3 regions of the Brevibacterium samyangense genome follow, and region 1 is predicted to be linked to each of the others. Evidence: predicted binding sites of a transcription regulator. Region 1 holds the regulator's gene; each other region holds the start of a gene.

Region 1 (5,959 bases):
TCACCGCCGTCCTTCGTCCAGCCGCGGGCCGCGAGAGTGGTCCCCCGGACGTCGAGGCCGATCGCGATCGTGTCGCCGTACTCCGCGATGACCTCGGCGGTCCACTCGGGGTTCTCGAGCGCGGCGGTACCGATGTTCACACGCTCGGCGCCGGTGTCGAGGGCCCGCTCGAGGGACTCGGTGTCACGGATACCACCGGAGATCTCGACCTTGAGGTCGACCGCGCGCGTCACCTCACGAAGCAGCGCGTAGTTCGAACCGCGCCCGAAGGCCGCATCGAGATCGACGAGATGGATCCATTCGGCCCCCGCGGCCTCGAAGGACTGCGCGGCCTCGATCGGCGAACCGTAGTCGGTCTCGGAGCCGGCGGCACCGCGCACGAGGCGGACGGCCTTGCCGTCGGCGACGTCGACGGCGGGCAGGAGGGTGAGTTTCGGGGTGGTATCGGTCATGGGTTCCACTTCTCGTTCGTGATGGGGCTTCAGGATGCGGAGGGGTCGAGGGTGTCCACCCAGTTGCGCAGGAGCGCGAAGCCGGCGTCACCGGACTTCTCGGGGTGGAACTGGGTCGCCCAGGTGGTGCCGTCCTCGACCGCGGCGACGAAGGGCTCGCCGTGCGAGGCCGTCGTCGCGAGGACACCGGCGGGCGCCTCGTGCGCGGCGTAGGAGTGGACGAAGTAGAAACGTTCGTCCTCGATCCCGGCGAACATGCGACTGCCGGAGGGCACCGAGACCGTGGACCAGCCCATGTGCGGCACGACGTCGGCGCGCAGGCGCGTGACCTCGCCGGGCCAGATCCCGAGGCCCGCGTGGGTGACCCCGTGCTCCGTGCCGCTGGAGAAGAACACCTGGTGGCTCACACAGATGCCGAGGAGGGGCCGCCGCTGTGCGTGCCGCTGGAGGACGATCTCCGCGGCGCCGGCCTTCTCGAGGGCACCCATGACCGCGGCGAAGGCCCCGACCCCGGGGACGAGCAACCCGTCGGCCTCGAGCGCGGCGGTGCGGTCGGCCGTGAGGGTCACGTCCGCTCCGGTCCGTGCGACCGCGCGCACCGCCGAGCGGACGTTCCCGGACCCGTAGTCGAGGACGACGACGCGCGGTTTCATGCCGCCTCCGTTCTCGCTCCGGTGAGGAGGGCCCGCATCCTCCAGACCCCGAAGCCACCGACGAGGACCGCGAGCGCCATGACGACCCAGCCGGCGGTGAAGCCGTTCATCACACCGATGAGCGCGGAGACGAGGACGACGAGCGCGAGGAGGACGAGAACCGCCCACAGGAGCGCAGTACGGGCGAGGGCGGCACGTGCCGGGGTCATCGTCACCTGGGACGCCTGGAGGCGGGTCATCGTCGACGTGTCGATGTGCCCGTCGACGTCCTGCGGATCGAGCACCTCGAGGAGAAGCTTCTCGAGTTCCCCCGGGAGGTTGGTGAGGGCGAGACCGGCGGGGACATCGGCCTCCCGCTCACCGTGCCGGTAGTGGGCGGCGTCGATCTGTTCCTCGCTCCGCACCATGAGGAGGACCTCGTGCTTGCCCGCGAGAGCGGAGAGCTTCGCGGCGGCGCGGTTGCCCTCGGCGATCGAGGTGCCGTCCTGGACGACCGCGGAGAACTCGCCGATCGGGACGACCTCGCCGGGGATGTCGGACAGCACGCAGGCGGCCGCGAGTTGCTGCGGCCTGCCGAAGGGCGTGACAATGACGGTTCTGCTCACAGGGCTCCCTTGGTGCTCGGAATGTCGGTGATGCGCGGATCGGACTCGACGGCCTCCCGCAGTGCGCGGGCGAACGCCTTGAACTCGGCCTCCGCGATGTGGTGCGGGTCCCGCCCGGCGAGGCACGTGAGGTGGACCGTGAGGCCCGCGTGGAAGGTGAGGGACTCGAGGGCGTGGCGCACCATCGACCCGGTGAAGTGCCCGCCGATGAGGTGGAACTCGAAGCCCGCCGGTTCTCCCGTGTGGACGAAGTACGGGCGACCGGAGACGTCGACGACGCACTGCGCGAGCGCCTCGTCGAGCGGGACCGCCGCGTTGCCGTAGCGGCGGATGCCGGCCTTGTCGCCGAGCGCCTCCGCGAGGCACTGCCCGATGACGATCGCGGTGTCCTCGACGGTGTGGTGGACGTCGATGTGGACGTCCCCGCGGGCGTGCACCGTGAGGTCGATGAGCGAGTGCTTCGACAGCGCGGTGAGCATGTGGTCGTAGAAACCGACCCCGGTGTCGATCGAGGAGGTGCCGGTGCCGTCGAGGTCGACGGAGACCGTGATCTCCGATTCGCTCGTGGCACGGCTCCGGGTGGCGGTGCGATGTGTCATTCTCCGGCCCCTTCGTGCGTGGTGGCGTTCTGTGCGTCCGTGACGTGGGCGCCCGTGCCGCGTGCGGCGAGAACGGACGGGTCCCGGCGGACGATCGCCGTGACGGCCTCGAGGAACGCGGTGGTCTCCTCCTCCGTGCCGGCGTTGACGCGCAGGTGCCCGGCGATACCGATGTCGCGGACGAGGACACCGGCATCGAGGAGGCTCTGCCAGAGGGCGTGGGGATCACGGATCCCACCGAACATGAGGAAATTCGAGTCGCTCGGGACCACGGAGAACCCCAGGTCCGCGAGCGTCGCGGACATCCGATCGCGCTGCGCGACGAGACGGTCGACGTTCCCGAGGAGGACCTCGGCGTGGTCGAGTGCGGCGCAGGCGGCGGCCTGGGTGAGATCCGAGAGGTGATACGGCAGTCGCACGAGGCGGAGTGCGTCGATGAGCGCGGGATGTGCGACGGCGTACCCGAGGCGGACGCCGGCGAACGCGAAGGCCTTCGACATCGTGCGGGAGACGACGAGCCGCGGATTGTCCGGGAGGAGTGTGAGCGCGGAGACGTAGCCGTCCCGGGCGAACTCGGCATAGGCCTCGTCGACGACGACGATCCCCGCGGTCGCGGCGAGCACCGCCTCGATGACCTCGAGTGGCATCCCGGTACCCGTCGGGTTGTTCGGGGTGGTGAGGAAGACGATGTCGGGGCGGTGTTCCTCGATCGCCGCGACGGCGGAACGCGCGTCGAGGCCGAAGTCGGCGTTCCGGTCCACGGAGACCCATGCGGCACCCGTGGACGTGGTGATGAGGGGGTGCATCGAGTAGCTGGGGACGAAACCGAGAGCGGTCCGCCCGGGGCCGCCGAAGGCCTGGACGATGTGGGACAGCACCTCGTTGGAGCCGTTCGCAGCCCAGAGCCACTCGGGCTCGACGGCGCGGAGGGAGGAGGTCCCGCCCTGCCGGGTGAGAACTCCGGAGAGGTAGTCCGCGAGCTTCTCGCGCAGCACGGTGAATTCGCGGTCCGGATACCGGTTGAGCCCCGCGAGAACCGCATGGAGGTTCTTCTCGATCGCCGCGACGACGTCCTCCGGGACGTCGAAGGCGTTCTCGTTGACGTTGAGCTGAACCGGGACGTCGAGCTGCGGAGCGCCGTAGGGTGTCCGGCCGCGCAAATCGTCGCGAATGGGGAGATCCTCGAGTGTCGTCACCGGAGAAGTCTATCGCGCGGGGACGACGAGCTCCTGCCCGGGGTGCACGATCTGGGAGTCGAGACCGTTGAGCTCGACGATCGCGAGAACGACGTCCCTGATGTCCGTCGAGGTCTCCACGTCACCGGCGATCGTCCACAGGGATTCACCCTCGTCGACGACGACCGTGTCGAAGGACTCGAGTCCACCGGCGCCGGCCGCGGTCGCCTGCGGGGTGTTCGACAGAGCGAGGAACAGACCGACGACGAGAACGACGCCGGCGAGAACGAGGGTCCGCACGAGCCGGACGATGCGCCTGCCGCGGGCATCGAGAACGGACGTGGGTGCGGTGGGTGGGACCGGGAGGGGGAAGACCGGCGAAACGCTCATCGTGCGTCAGCTCCTCTGGTGCGAATGCGCTCACGGTGCGAAGCGCGCTGGTGTGCTGTGGTCGAAGGCGAACGGACTCGTTCGAACACGTGTTCTATTGAACCGGACAATCGAACAAATGTCCAGGAATCTCGAACACCTGTGCGAAGATGGATTCGAACGAGGTTGCCGTCCGTGATCCTCACTCTTGCAGGAGGCACGGACACAGAGTCCGGCCCGCGATCGGACATCGGCTCGGCACGAGTACCGGCACGGGCCCCGGCGCCGTTCCCGGCATTGTTCCGGGCACGGAGCGGAGCACGATCCCGGACTGCGTCCTCGTTCACGGGAGCAACGCGATCATCCGTCGGAACGGGGAGCGACATGAGTCAGGAATCCAAGCGGCCGCGAGGCCGCCCGCGCAACGACAGCGTCGAGACCGAGGTGTCCCGGTTCCGGGCACAGCACGGCGACATCATCGACTTCCCGGAGGGCTCGGCGGCCGCCGGGGACCGTCGCCTCACCCCCCGGCAACGACTCGTCCTCGAGACGATCGAACAGGCCGTGTACGTGCACGGGTACCCGCCGAGCATGCGGGAGATCGGAGAGGCCGCCGGCCTCGCGTCCCTGTCGAGCGTCGCCCACCAGCTGTCCCAGCTCGAACGCCTCGGCTACCTCCGTCGGGACCCGAAGCGTCCCCGCGCGATCGAGGTCGTGAATCCGGCCGAGGAGGCCGCGCGCGCCGCGGCGGAGAACGGTAGTGCGAACACGGCGATGGTGCCGGTGGTCGGCCGCATCGCCGCCGGTGGCCCGATCACGGCGGAACAGTCCGTCGAGGACGTCTTCGCCCTCCCGAAGCAGATCGTCGGTTCCGGCGAGCTCTTCACGCTCCAGGTCGTCGGCGACTCGATGATCGACGCCGCCATCTGCCACGGCGACTGGGTCGTCGTGCGGAAGCAGGCGGATGCGGAGAACGGTGAGATCGTCGCGGCGCTCCTCGACGGCGAGGCCACCGTGAAGACCCTCAAACGCAAGGGCGGGAAGCAGTGGTTGCTTCCGCAGAACCCCGACTACGAGCCCATCGACGGCGACCACGCGACGCTCATGGGAATCGTCGTGGCCGTCATCCGGCGGGTCTGATCCGCGTCCACCGGCCCGACCGGTTCATCCGGTCGGTCACCGCGCAGGTCGCTCCCGACCCGCCCGTCAGCCCTCGTTCGCCAGGCGTTCCAACGCCCCGCGGACGAGGGCTCCGTCGTCCGTGCGCCACATGGGCGGGAGCGAGTCGAGGAGGAACCCGGCGTACCCCGCGGTGCGCATCCGCGAATCGAGGACCGCGACGACACCCCGGTCCCCGACCGAGCGGATGAGCCGCCCGGCCCCCTGCGCCAGACGCAGTGCCGCATGCGTGGCACTCACGGTGATGAACCCGTTCGCCCCGTTCCTGTGTGCCTGATGGGTGCGGGCGGTGACGAGCGGATCGTCGGGCCGGGGGAACGGAATCCGGTCGATGACGACGAGCCGGTTCGTCCGTCCCGGCACGTCGACGCCCTGCCACAGCGACATCGTCCCGAACAGGCACGTCCGGTCGTCCGAGGCGAACCGGGACACGAGCGCGCCGAGCGTGTCCTCCCCCTGGAGGAGGATCGGCAGGTCCGTCCTCTCCCGGAGGGCCTCGGCCGCCTGGGTGGCCGCGAACCGCGAGGAGAACAGCCCGAGCGTTCCCCCGCCCGCGGCGCGGACGAGTTCCTCGAGTTCCTGCAGTGCCGCCTCGGTGAGACCGCTGCGGCCGGGGCGCGGGAGGGCCGAGGCGACGTAGAGGATGCCCTGTTTCCCGTAGTCGAAGGGAGAACCGACGTCGAGGGCGTCGTAGCGGGGCGCCTCGGGCCCGGCGAGCCCGAGCGACGCGGCCACCGCATCGAACCGGCCCCCGAGTGCGAGGGTCGCGGAGGTCGCGACGACGGTGGCCTTCTCGAAGATCCCGCTGCGCATCGTGCCGGCCACCGACAGGGGGGCCACGACGAGCGAGGTCGTCGTCCGCTCCCGGAACGTCGACCGGGACACCCAGCACACGTCGTTCGCCGCTCCCTCGGCGATCCTCTCCGC
Region 2 (5,959 bases), on a different contig from region 1:
ACGTGCTCGCGCTGTTCATGCCGATCGTGTTCATCGTGTTCCCGGTCGCGAAGTCGCAGAAGGGCAAACCCGTCCCGGTCTACGACATGGCGATCGCACTGTTCACGATGGTCGTCTGCCTGTACTTCGGGTTCAACGGCGAGAACATCACGAACCTCGGCTGGGACAAGTCGCTCACCTACCCGACGATCACCCTCGTGTTCTCGATCGGCCTGTGGCTCATCGTGCTCGAGGCGCTCCGCCGTACCGCGGGACTCGTCGTCACCGTCATCGCGCTCGTGTTCTCGCTCTATCCGATGTTCGCCCTCGGCATCCCGGTGCCGTTCCTCCAGGGCATCCCGTACGACTTCGCGGACACCGCCCGCATCCATGCGATGGGTGTCGAGTCCATCCTCGGCCTACCGCTGCAGACCGCCGCGAGCATCCTCATCGGATTCCTCCTCTTCGGTGTGGCCCTCCAGCACACCGGCGGCGCCACCTTCTTCTACGACATCGCCCAGTCGGCGTTCGGCCGCTTCCGCGGTGGTAACGCGAAGGTCGCCGTCATCTCCTCCGGCCTCATGGGCATGATGTCCGGTTCCGCGGTCTCGAACGTGCTCACGACCGGACCGATGACGATCCCCGCGATGAAGAAGACCGGCTTCCCCGGTCGCTTCGCCGCCGGCGTCGAGGCGACCGCGGCGACCGGTGGCACGATCATGCCGCCGATCATGGGTACCGCGGCGTTCCTCATGGTGTCCTTCGTCGGCGTCCCCTATGCGGAGATCGCCCTCGCGGCATTCCTCCCCGCGATCCTCTACTACGTGGGCATCTTCGTCCAGGTCGACGCCTACTCGGGCAAGGCCGGCCTCAAGGGCGTGGCGAAGCACCTCCTCCCGCACGCCGGGAAGACCCTCGTGAAGGGATGGACCTACGTCGTCGCGCTCGGCGGCCTCGTCGTCATGCTCGCGATGGGCATCAACGAGTCCCAGGCGCCCTACTGGATCGTCCTCTTCCTCCTCGTCACGTCCCTCTTCAAGAAGCAGGACCGCCTCACCCTCACGTCCTTCGCGGACTTCGTCCTCGCGTGCGGCAAGACCGTCGCGGAGATCCTCGGCATCATCGCCGGTGTCGGCCTCATCGTCGGCGGCCTCTCGATGACCGGTGTCTCCCTGTCGATGGCGCGCGAACTCATCAACGCCGTCGGTGACAACCTCCTGCTCATCCTCATCGCCGGAGCGGCCACCTGCTTCATCCTCGGTATGGGCATGACGGTGTCCGCGGTGTACGTGTTCCTCGCGATCGTCCTCGCCCCGGCGCTCACCGGCCTCGGCATCAACCCGATCGCGGCGCACCTCTTCGTCATCTACTGGGCGACCGTCTCGTACATCACCCCGCCGGTCGCACTCGCCGCCTTCAGTGCCGCGGGCATTTCCGGGACACCACCGATGAGCACGGCTTTCACCGCGATGCGTCTGGGCCTCGTCACGTACATCGTGCCGTTCGCCTTCGTCCTCAACCCCGCGCTCGTCGCGCAGGGCGAGCCGCTCACGATCATCTACACCTTCGTATTCGCACTCATCGGTGTCTTCTTCCTCGGCTGCGCCTTCGAGGGCTTCATGATCGGTGTCGGCAAGCGCCTCACCGTACCCATGCGCGTGGTGCTCGGAATCGCCGGCATCGCGGCATTCGCCCCGGAGCTCACCTCGAGCCTCATCGGTGTCGCGGTCGGCGTCGCGGCGATGATCGTGACGAAGTTCTGGAACGCGGGCGATCCGTGGACCGCGGAGGAACGCGTCTCCCGGTACAAGCCCGCCGATGCGATGGACGACATCGAGGCCGACGAGACCGCGATGGCGCACGCCGGCGCGTCCCACGAGTTCTCCGCCGTCGGCCCCACCGCCACCCGCGGGCTGGCCGTCGACCTGGAGACCGGTCACACCGTGCTCCCGGACGACCCCCGGGCGGACATCCACGAGGGCGCGTCCGACGAACAGGGACACCGTCACGACTCCTGATCACCTGCGGTGATCGGCGGGACCACCCGCACGGATCACACACCGCCGAGGCGCCCCTCGGTGAGGACATCTCCTCACCGAGGGGCGCCTCGTGTGTGTGGGGCCGGCGACGTGCGCGGGGCTTCCGAAGCGTGGGCGGGGCCGACGTGTGCCGGTGGCCGGAAAAGGAATGCTGCGCATTTGGTAGGGTGATAAATCCGCCGATCGAATGCTCGTTATATTGAGACTTATATTGAGACGGCGGCCACAACCCGTGAGCACGCAGGCAGGAGCACCACATGCGAACGACGAACGGCCGCGCCGAGATCCTCCGCGCCGCGCGTGACACCTTCGCCCGGAAGGGATTCGACGGCGCCTCCATCCGGGACATCGCCCAGGAGGCCGGCCTGAGCCTCTCGGCACTCTATTACTACTTCCCGTCCAAACAGGACGCGCTCTACGAGCTCATCCGCGACGCGTACACGTGGTACATCGAGCATGCCCAGAGTGTCGTCGAGGCCGCCGGTGACTCGGTCCCGGACCGGGTGGCCCTGCTCGTGCGTTTCATCGTGCGGTACCGCACGCGGAACACGCTCATCAGCCGCGTCGTCCTCCGGGACACCGAGCGCCTCGACCCCGAGAGGTTCGACGACATCCACGGCCTGCAGCGCGCCTCGCGGGCCGTGCTCTACGACCTCATCGCCGTCGGTCGCACCGACGGCACGTTCCCGGTGGTCGACGCGGAGATCGCCGGGCGCGCGGTCCTCGCCATCACGAACGCGATCCCGCTCTGGTACCGCGAGGGCGGTTCGATCACCGCGGCGACGCTCGAGGAACAGTACGTCGTCTATGCGCTGCGCCTCCTCGGCTGGCAGGAGATCGACGCCCCCGGCACCGTCGAGCGTCTGCTCGCACTGCCACTCGCGGAGACGGGCGAGGTGGGTTACGTCGCGGCGTAGCCGCGCATGGAGCAGAGCGGCGTAGGGCCGCTTCGCCAGAGCGGCGTAGGGCCGCTTCGCCAGAGCGGCGTAGGGCCGCTTCGCCAGAGCGGCGTAGGGCCGCTTCGCCAGAGCGGCCTGAGCCCCTGTGACCGCCGTCTCCCCGCGGTGTTAGTCTGATCGAGCACTTAACGTTCGTTCAGTCAGTTGATGAGGAATCGATGCGCAGAACCATCTTCACCGAGGACCACGACGCGTTCCGGGCCATGTGCCGGGACTTCGTCGCGAAGGAACTCGCCCCGCTCTACCCGACGTTCGAGAAGCAGGGGAGGGTCGACAAGGAGTTCTTCGCGAAGATGGGCGAGCTCGGCCTCACCGGTCTCCAGGTCCCCGAGGAGTACGGCGGCGGCGGTCAGACGGACACCTTCACGTACAACGCGATCCTCAACGAGGAGACCGCGTACGCCGCGTGCTCGCTCGGCACCCTCCGCGTCCACCAGGACCTCGTGATCCCGTACATCCTCCATTACGGCAACGAGGAGCAGAAGCAGCGCTGGCTGCCCGGGATGGCCGCCGGCACGATGATGACCGCGATCGCGATGACGGAGCCGGGCACCGGTTCGGACCTCACGGGCATCCGCACGACCGCGAAGCTCGAGGGCGACCACTACGTCCTCAACGGCGCGAAGACCTTCATCTCCGGCGGGATCAACGCCGACCGCGTGCTCGTCGTCGCCCGTACCTCCCCCTTCGACCCGGAGAACCGCCGGGCGGGTCTGTCGATCCTCGTCGTCGACGCCCACTCCGAGGGCTTCGAGAAGGGCCGCAACCTCGAGAAGCTCGGCATCAAGACCCAGGACACCGCCGAACTCTCGTTCACGAACGTCCGGGTCCCGGTGGAGGACCTCCTCGGCGAACAGGACAAGGCCTTCGAGTACCTGTCCTTCAACCTCGCGCAGGAACGCATGACGATCTCGGTGAACGCGGTCGCCTCGACGAAGGCCGCGATCGACCTCGCGACCCAGTACGCGCACGAACGCAACGTCTTCGGTTCGCCTCTCAAGAACTTCCAGAACACGAAGTTCGTCCTCGCCGAGTGCTCGACCGAGTTCGAGGCCGCGCAGATCATGCTCGACCGTGCGATCGAGGCGCTCGACGCGAAGGAACTGAGCCCGGCGGACGCCGCCCGCGTCAAGCTCTTCACCACCGAGGTCCAGGCCCGCGTCACCGACAAGTGCCTGCAGATCCACGGCGGCTACGGCTACATCCTCGAGTACCCGATCGCCCGACTCTACGCGGACGCCCGCGTCACCCGCATCTACGGCGGCACCTCCGAGGTCATGAAGACGATCATCGCGAAGGACATGGGCCTGTCCGAGAAGCGGAAGTAAGGCCCCGTACAACCCCCAAGTCCCGGCCCGAACCGGCCGGGGACCGACGTTCGAAGGAGAACACATGGACATCTCGGGTCACGTCGCACTCGTCACCGGCGGTGCCGGAGGCCTCGGTCTCGCCACCGTCGAAGCCCTCATCGAGAAGGGCGCGAAGAAGGTGATCGTCGCCGATCTCGCGGGCGAGGAGAACATCGCCCACCTCGGCGACAAGGTCGCCTTCGTCTCCACCAACGTCGCGGAGGAGGACCAGGTCGCCGCCGCGATGGACAAGGCGCTCGAGTTCGGCGATCTGCGCGCGGTCGTGCACTGCGCCGGCATCGGCGGCCCCATGCGCCTCGTGCAGAAGGACGGCACCCCCGGCGACGTCGCGCACTTCAAGCGGATCCTCGACGTCAACCTCCTCGGCACGATCATCGTCGCGAGCCAGGCCGGCGCGCGCATGGCGAAGAACGAGGACATCGACGGCGAGCGCGGCGTCATCATCTTCACGGCCTCGGTCGCGGCGTTCGACGGCCAGATCGGTCAGACCGCGTACGCGGCCTCGAAAGGCGGAGTCGTCGGCCTCACCCTGTGCGCCGCCCGCGACTACGCGTCCAAGCACATCCGTGTCATGACGATCGCCCCCGGCACCGTCGACACCCCGCTGCTCGCGCGTCTGTCGGAGGACGTCCGCGCCTCCCTCGCCGCTGCGGTGCCGCACCCCTCGCGCCTCGCCCGGCCGGACGAGTACGCGCACCTCGCGATCTCCATCATCGAGAACGCGATGCTCAACGGTGAGACGATCCGCATGGACGGCGCCATCCGGATGCCTCCCCGCTGATCCGTCGGTCCCTTCCCACCGGCACAGCCCCGGGGAGCCCGCCTCCCCGGGGCGCACCCCCCGAGGCGCCCGTCCGGTGCCGCCGAGCGCCTCGGCCCCCCCACCCCACCACCCGGCACCCACGCCCCACCCCTCATCCACGGACAACGACGTCGAAGGAGCACACCCATGACCGAGACCACCGCAACCCCGGAGACCACCGAGCCCGAGGTCCTCACCGAGATCGACGGCAACGTCCTCGTCATCACCCTCAACCGTCCGAAGGCGAAGAACGCCGCGAATGCCGCGATGGCGCAGCAGATGGATGCGATCCTCACGGAATTCGAGGCGAACGACTCCCTGTACGCCGCCGTCATCACCGGTGCCGGCAAGACCTTCTGCTCCGGTATGGACCTCAAGGGGTTCCTCAAGGGCGAGAAGCCCTCGATCGAGGGCAAGGGCTTCCTCGCCCTCACCCAGCAGACGATCTCCAAGCCCGTCATCGCCGCGGTCGAGGGCTACGCTCTCGCAGGCGGCTTCGAGACGATGCTCGCGTGCGACATGGTCGTCGCGGCGGACACCGCGAAGTTCGGCATCCCCGAGGTCAAGCGTGGCCTCGCGGCCGCCGCCGGTGGCCTCGTCACGCTGCCGCAGCGCACCCACCGGGCGGTCGCGATGGAGATGGCGCTCACCGGCGACATCTACCCGGCGACCTTCGGCAAGGAGAACGGCTTCGTCAACCGGATCGTCGAGGACGGCAAGGCGCTCGAGGGCGCCCTCGAGCTCGCCCGCACGATCGCGGCGAACGGCCCGCTCGCGGTGAAGGCGTCCAAGCGGATCATCGTCGAGTCG
Region 3 (5,959 bases), on a different contig from region 1:
CGGGACACGACGTCGTACATCGACGAGGTGTCGTCCCGGGCTGCCTCCCCCGTCACCGCGAAGTGGCGGTAGTCGCGCTTCTTCGGCAGTCCGTCCTCGAACACGACGAGGGAGCCGACGACATTGCTGCCGAGCGTGTGCGAGTTGTCGATGCACTCGATGCGCAGGGGCGGTTCGGGCAGGCCGAGCGCCGTCTGGATCTCCGTGAGCGCCGCCGAGCGCGTCGTGAGGTCCGAGGCGCGGCGAGTCTTGTGGAGCACGAGGGCCTGGGACGCGTTCTTCGCGACGGTGTCGAGCACCGCCTTCTTCTCGCCCCGCTGCGGGACCCGGATGACGACCCGGGACCCGCGACGTTCCGAGAGCCACGCAGTGAGGAGTTCGAGGTCCTCCGGGAGGGTGTCGACGAGGATCTCGCGCGGGATCGCCTCGGGGTCGACCTCGGTGTACGCCTGCCGGAGGTAGTCGCTCGTGAGTTCCGCGGGGCCCGCCTCCTGGAGCCGTTCGATGATCCACCCGCGTTCACCGCGGATGCGACCGCCCCGGACGTGGAACACCTGGACGGAGGCCTCGAGTTCTTCGGTGACGAGGGCGAAGACGTCCGCGTCCGCATTCATCGAGAGGACGACGGCGCTCTTGTCGACGACCTTCTCGAGTGCCACGATCTCGTCCCGCAGGCGCGCCGCGCGTTCGTAGTCGAGTTCCGCGGCGGCCTCGGCCATCTCCGCCCTCCGCGGGCCGATGAAGGCACCGGTGTTCCCGGACATGAAGTCGACGACGTTGCGGGCGAGGTCCTTGTGCTCCTCCGGGGTGACCCGACCGACGCACGGTGCCGCACACTTGTCGATGTACCCGAGGAGGCACGGCCGACCGGTGGCCTGCGCGCGCCGGAACACCCCGTTCGTACAGGTGCGGACCGGGAACGCCTTGAGCAGGAGGTCGAGGGACTCCTTGATCGCCCACACCTGACTGAATGGCCCGAAGTACTTCACCCCGGGTTTCCGCTTCCCGCGGGTGACGAACGCCCGCGGATACTCGTCCTTCATCGTCACGGCGAGGTACGGGTACGACTTGTCGTCGCGGAACATCACGTTGAACCGCGGATCGAACTCGTTGATCCACGTCCACTCGAGCTGGAGCGCCTCCACCTCGGTATTCACGACGGTCCACTCGACGGAGGCGGCGGTGTGCACCATCGTGAAGGTCCGGGGGTGGAGATCCGCGGGATTCGCGAAGTACGAGTTGAGCCGGTTGCGGAGGTTCTTCGCCTTGCCGACGTAGATGACCCGACGGTGCTCGTCCCGGAACTTGTAGACCCCGGGTTCCGTGGGGATCTCCCCCGTCGCCGGGCGGTACGTGCTCGGATCCACGGATCAGTGCTTCTTCGCGGGAGTCTTCTGCGCGGAGGCCTTCCGCGCGGGCGCGGACCCCGACGTCTTCCCTCGTTTCGCCGGTGCAACGTCCGTGATGACGCGACCCCGCCGTGCGAAGAGGTCACCGAGGAACTGACCGGTGTACGACTCCGGGACCTGCGCGACCTCCTCCGGCGTGCCCTGGGCGACGACCGTACCGCCGCCCCGACCGCCCTCGGGACCCATGTCGATGATGTGGTCCGCGGACGCGATGACGTCGAGGTTGTGCTCGATGACGATCACCGTGTTGCCCTTGTCGACGAGGTTCTGGAGGACGTCGAGGAGCTTCCGGATGTCCTCGAAGTGCAGACCCGTCGTGGGTTCGTCGAGCACATAGACCGTCCGACCCTTCGTCCGCTTCTGGAGCTCGGCCGCGAGTTTGACGCGCTGTGCCTCACCGCCGGAGAGCGTCGTCGCCGGCTGGCCGAGGCGCACATAGCCGAGGCCGACCTCGACGAGGGTGCGGAGGTAGCGGGAGATCGAGGGAACCGCCTCGAAGAAGTCCGCGGCCTCCTCGATCGGCATGTCGAGGACATCCGCGATACTCTTGCCCTTGAAATGGGCCTCGAGGGTCTCCCGGTTGTACCGGGCACCGTGGCACACCTCGCAGGGGACGTAGACGTCCGGCAGGAAGTTCATCTCGATCTTGATCGTGCCGTCGCCGTGGCAGTTCTCGCAGCGGCCACCCTTGACGTTGAAGGAGAACCGGCCCGGCTGGTAACCGCGGATGCGCGCGACCTCCGTCTCCGCGAACAACTGGCGGACCTTGTCGAAGACACCCGTGTACGTCGCCGGGTTCGACCGGGGCGTCCGCCCGATCGGGGACTGGTCGACGTGGATGACCTTGTCGAGCTGATCGAGTCCGGTGATGCGCTTGTGCCGGCCGGGGACCCGCTTGGCGCCGTTGAGCACGTTCGCGAGTTCGGTGTAGAGGATGTCGTTGACGAGTGTCGACTTCCCGGAACCCGACACACCGGTGACGGCCGTGAGCACACCGAGCGGGAAGGAGACGTTCACGTCCCGCAGGTTGTTCTCGCGGGCGCGTTCGACCGTGAGGACACGGCCCTCGTCGACGGGACGGCGTGTGGTCGGCAGTTCGATCCGGCGGCGCCCGGCGATGTACGCACCGGTGATCGATCCCTCGGCGTCCGCGAGTCCCGGGACCGGACCGGAGTACATGACGCTGCCGCCGTACTCGCCGGCTCCCGGGCCGATGTCGACGATCCAGTCCGCGGCCTCGATCGTCTCCTCGTCGTGTTCGACGACGATGAGGGTGTTCCCGAGGTCGCGCAGGTGCACGAGCGTCTCGATGAGACGGCGGTTGTCGCGCTGGTGGAGACCGATCGAGGGTTCGTCGAGGACGTAGAGCACGCCGACGAGGCCCGAACCGATCTGGGTGGCGAGGCGGATGCGCTGTGCCTCACCGCCGGACAGGGTGCCCGCGGTGCGGTCGAGGCTGAGGTACTCGAGACCGACGTCGAGGAGGAACCGCAGCCGGGCGACGATCTCCTTCATCACCTGGGCGGCGACCTGGGCGTCACGGGACCCGAGCTCGAGGCCCGCGAGGAAGTCGAGCGACTGGTCGAGGGACATCCGGCAGACGTCCGCGATCGACTTCCCTCCCACGAGGACGTTGAGGATCTCCGGCTTGAGACGCGTCCCGTCGCAGGTGGCGCACGGGACCTCGCGCATGTACGACTCGTAGCGCTCGCGCGAGCTCTCCGATTCCGTCTCCTCGTGCTTGCGGAGGATGTACTGGTACACACCCTCGAACCCGGTCGAGTAGATGCGCTCACGGCCGAAGCGGTTCCGGTATTTGACCTCGACCTTGTAGTCCTTGCCTTCGAGGATCGCGGTGCGGTGCGCGCGGCTCAGGTCCTTCCACGGGGTCCGCAGATCGAACCCGAGTTCGTCGCCGAGACCCTTGAGGAGCCGGTTGAAGTACTTCGAGGTGGTCTTCCCCGTGGACCAGGGGGCGATCGCGCCCTCACCGAGCGAGAGGTCCTCGTCGGGGACGACGAGGGTCTCGTCCACCTGGAGGCGGGTACCGATGCCGTCACAGGCCGGGCAGGCGCCGAAGGGCGAGTTGAAGGAGAAGGTCCGCGGTTCGATCTCGTCGATCGTGAGGGGGTGCTCGTTCGGGCACGACATGTGCTCGGAGAAGGTCCGGACCGTACCGTCGTCGACGAGTTCGACCTCGATGCGCCCCTCCGCGATCGCGAGGCCGGTCTCCACCGAGTCGGTGAGCCGCTGGCGCATGCCCTCCCGGACGACGAGCCGGTCGACGACGACGGAGATGTCGTGCTTGTACTGCTTCTTGAGCGTCGGGGGCTCCGCGAGCTGGACCTGCTCGCCGTCGACGACCGCGCGGGAGAACCCCTTGGACTGGAGGTCCTGGAAGAGATCGACGAACTCGCCCTTGCGCCCACGCACGATGGGGGCGAGCACGAGGAAGCGGGTGCGTTCGGGGAGCTCGAGGAGCTGGTCGACGATCTGCTGCGGGGTCTGCTTCGTGATCCGCTCACCGCACACCGGGCAGTGCGGCACCCCGATGCGCGCCCACAGCAGGCGCATGAAGTCGTAGACCTCGGTGATCGTCCCGACGGTGGACCGGGGGTTCCGGGAGGTGGACTTCTGGTCGATCGACACCGCGGGCGACAGCCCCTCGATGATGTCGACGTCCGGTTTGTCCATCTGCCCGAGGAACATGCGGGCGTACGAGGACAGCGACTCCACGTAGCGGCGCTGACCCTCCGCGAAGATCGTGTCGAAAGCGAGCGAGGACTTGCCGGATCCCGAGAGTCCCGTGAAGACGACGAGCGAGTCACGCGGGATGCGGACGTCGACGTTCTTGAGGTTGTGCGCGCGGGCGCCCTGGACGACGAGGGTGTCGAGGTGCGAGATGCCCTCACCGGTACCGGTGCCGGCGGCCGAGTGCGGCTGCTGCGCGGCGGCGGGGGTGCGGGCGAGGGTGGCGGCGGTCTTCTCGGAAGTCACACGTCAACTCTAGTCGGAGGCACGGACACGAGCGGTGTGATCTCGAACAGGTGTTCCCATCCGGCCGCGCCCGTCCGCCCGGCGACAGTGCACCCACGCACAGTCGACCCACTCACATGGGCCCGACGTCGAGGATCTCGAGGACGACCTCCTCGGCCTCGTCGCTCGCGGCGACGTCCACCCGCGCGGTGATCGCCCAGTCGTGGTCGCCGGCGGGATCGGCGAGGACCTGACGGACCTCCCAGCACTCCTCCCCCGGGGTGATCCGGCACAGGGCGGCGGACCGGGCGTCCGCGTCGATCCCGAGGTCGCCGTACTCGTCGTAGAAGTCCTCGATCGCGTCCTCCCACCTCGCGGCGGTCCACCCGGACTCGCCGTCGAGTTCGCCGAGGCGGTCGTAGGCCGCACGTTCGGCGAGCAGCACCCGGTGGAACATCGTGTTGCGCACAAGGCGGGTGAAGCGCGTCCGATCGGCGCTCAGGCGCCCGTCGGCGGGAGCGAAGACCGCCTCGTCGAGGTCGTCCTCGGAGGGGTTCCGCAGCGCCTCCCACTCCTCGAGCAGACTCGAGTCGACGCGTGCGATGAGGTCGCCGAGCCAGGCCCGGATGTCCTCGAGCTCGGGGGTGAGCGCCTCCGCCGGGATCGTCTGCACGAGCATCCGGTAGACGTCCATGAGGTAGCGCAGCAGTCCGCCCTCGACCCGGGCGAGACCGTAGTACGCGACGAACTGCGAGAAGTTCATCGCCTGCTCGACCATGTCGCGGACGACGGCCTTCGGTTCGAGGCCGATCTCCTTCACCCACGGGGCACCCGAGGCGTACGCCTCGAAGGCCGCCTCGAGCACCTCGGCGTTCGGCTGCGGATAGGTGAGTTCGTCGAGGATCTCCATCCGCTCGTGGTACTCGACGCCGTCGGCCTTGAGCCGCCCGAGCTCGTCCCGTTTGATCCGATCGAGCTGGCCCTTGAGCACCGCGAACTGCACGGGTGTCGTCGCCTCGATGATGCTGAGGACGTCGAGGGCGTAGTCGGGCGACTCGCGGTCGAAGAGTTCGAGCGCGGCCATCGCGAACGGCGACAGCGGCTGGTTGAGCGCGAAGTTCGGGCCGAGGTCGTCGACGAGGCGGATCCGGACCCCGTCGGCGGTCTCCACCCGTTCGAGCACTCCGGCGGTGAGGAGCGACCGCCCGATGCGGATCGCCTGCAGATACAGGTCGAGCTTGGCCGCCCGGGACTCGTGGGTCCGGTCGATGAACGCACGGACCGTGTGGGCGCCGGCTCCGGGCCGGGCGAGGAGGTTGATGAGCGTCGAATGGGAGATCCGCATCCGGGAGACGAGCTCCTCCGGAGTACCGTTCACGAGGGAGTCGAAGCTCTTCTCCGACCATCCGACGAATCCGGTCGGAGGCTGCTTCTTCGTCACCTTCCGGCGCTTCTTCGGATCGTCACCGGCCTTCGCGAGCGCCTTCTTGTTCTCGATCTCGTGCTCGGGAGCCTGGACGACGACATAGCCGACGCTGTCGTAGCCGGCACGTCCGGCGCGTCCGGCGATCTGC

What was found. Region 1 encodes LexA, which represses DNA repair genes until DNA is damaged. Its sites were predicted from a motif close to TCGAACANNTGTTCGA; they were not measured.
Region 2: a site for LexA is predicted at 2,202-2,217, ahead of ABD172_RS05420 (TetR-type transcription factor C-terminal domain-containing protein). Genes of this name have one in related genera too.
Region 3: a site for LexA is predicted at 4,449-4,464, ahead of uvrA (excinuclease ABC subunit UvrA). Genes of this name have one in related genera too.

What each region holds. Positions count from the first base shown of each region.
Region 1 covers NZ_BAAANO010000012.1:23,695-29,653, forward strand. The annotation lists gene priA (bifunctional 1-(5-phosphoribosyl)-5-((5-phosphoribosylamino)methylideneamino)imidazole-4-carboxamide isomerase/phosphoribosylanthranilate isomerase PriA) at 1-452, opposite strand, end outside; gene hisH (imidazole glycerol phosphate synthase subunit HisH) at 482-1,105, opposite strand; gene ABD172_RS06305 (hypothetical protein) at 1,102-1,710, opposite strand; gene hisB (imidazoleglycerol-phosphate dehydratase HisB) at 1,707-2,309, opposite strand; gene ABD172_RS06315 (histidinol-phosphate transaminase) at 2,306-3,505, opposite strand; gene ABD172_RS06320 (LysM peptidoglycan-binding domain-containing protein) at 3,515-3,874, opposite strand; gene lexA (transcriptional repressor LexA) at 4,238-4,993, shown strand; gene ABD172_RS06330 (ATP-dependent DNA helicase) at 5,060-5,959, opposite strand, start outside.
Region 2 covers NZ_BAAANO010000009.1:63,138-69,096, forward strand. The annotation lists gene ABD172_RS05415 (TRAP transporter permease) at 1-1,997, shown strand, start outside; gene ABD172_RS05420 (TetR-type transcription factor C-terminal domain-containing protein) at 2,276-2,935, shown strand; gene ABD172_RS05425 (acyl-CoA dehydrogenase family protein) at 3,136-4,305, shown strand; gene ABD172_RS05430 (SDR family NAD(P)-dependent oxidoreductase) at 4,370-5,128, shown strand; gene ABD172_RS05435 (crotonase/enoyl-CoA hydratase family protein) at 5,297-5,959, shown strand, end outside.
Region 3 covers NZ_BAAANO010000017.1:7,899-13,857, forward strand. The annotation lists gene uvrC (excinuclease ABC subunit UvrC) at 1-1,367, opposite strand, end outside; gene uvrA (excinuclease ABC subunit UvrA) at 1,371-4,313, opposite strand; gene ABD172_RS09260 (DEAD/DEAH box helicase) at 4,519-5,959, opposite strand, start outside.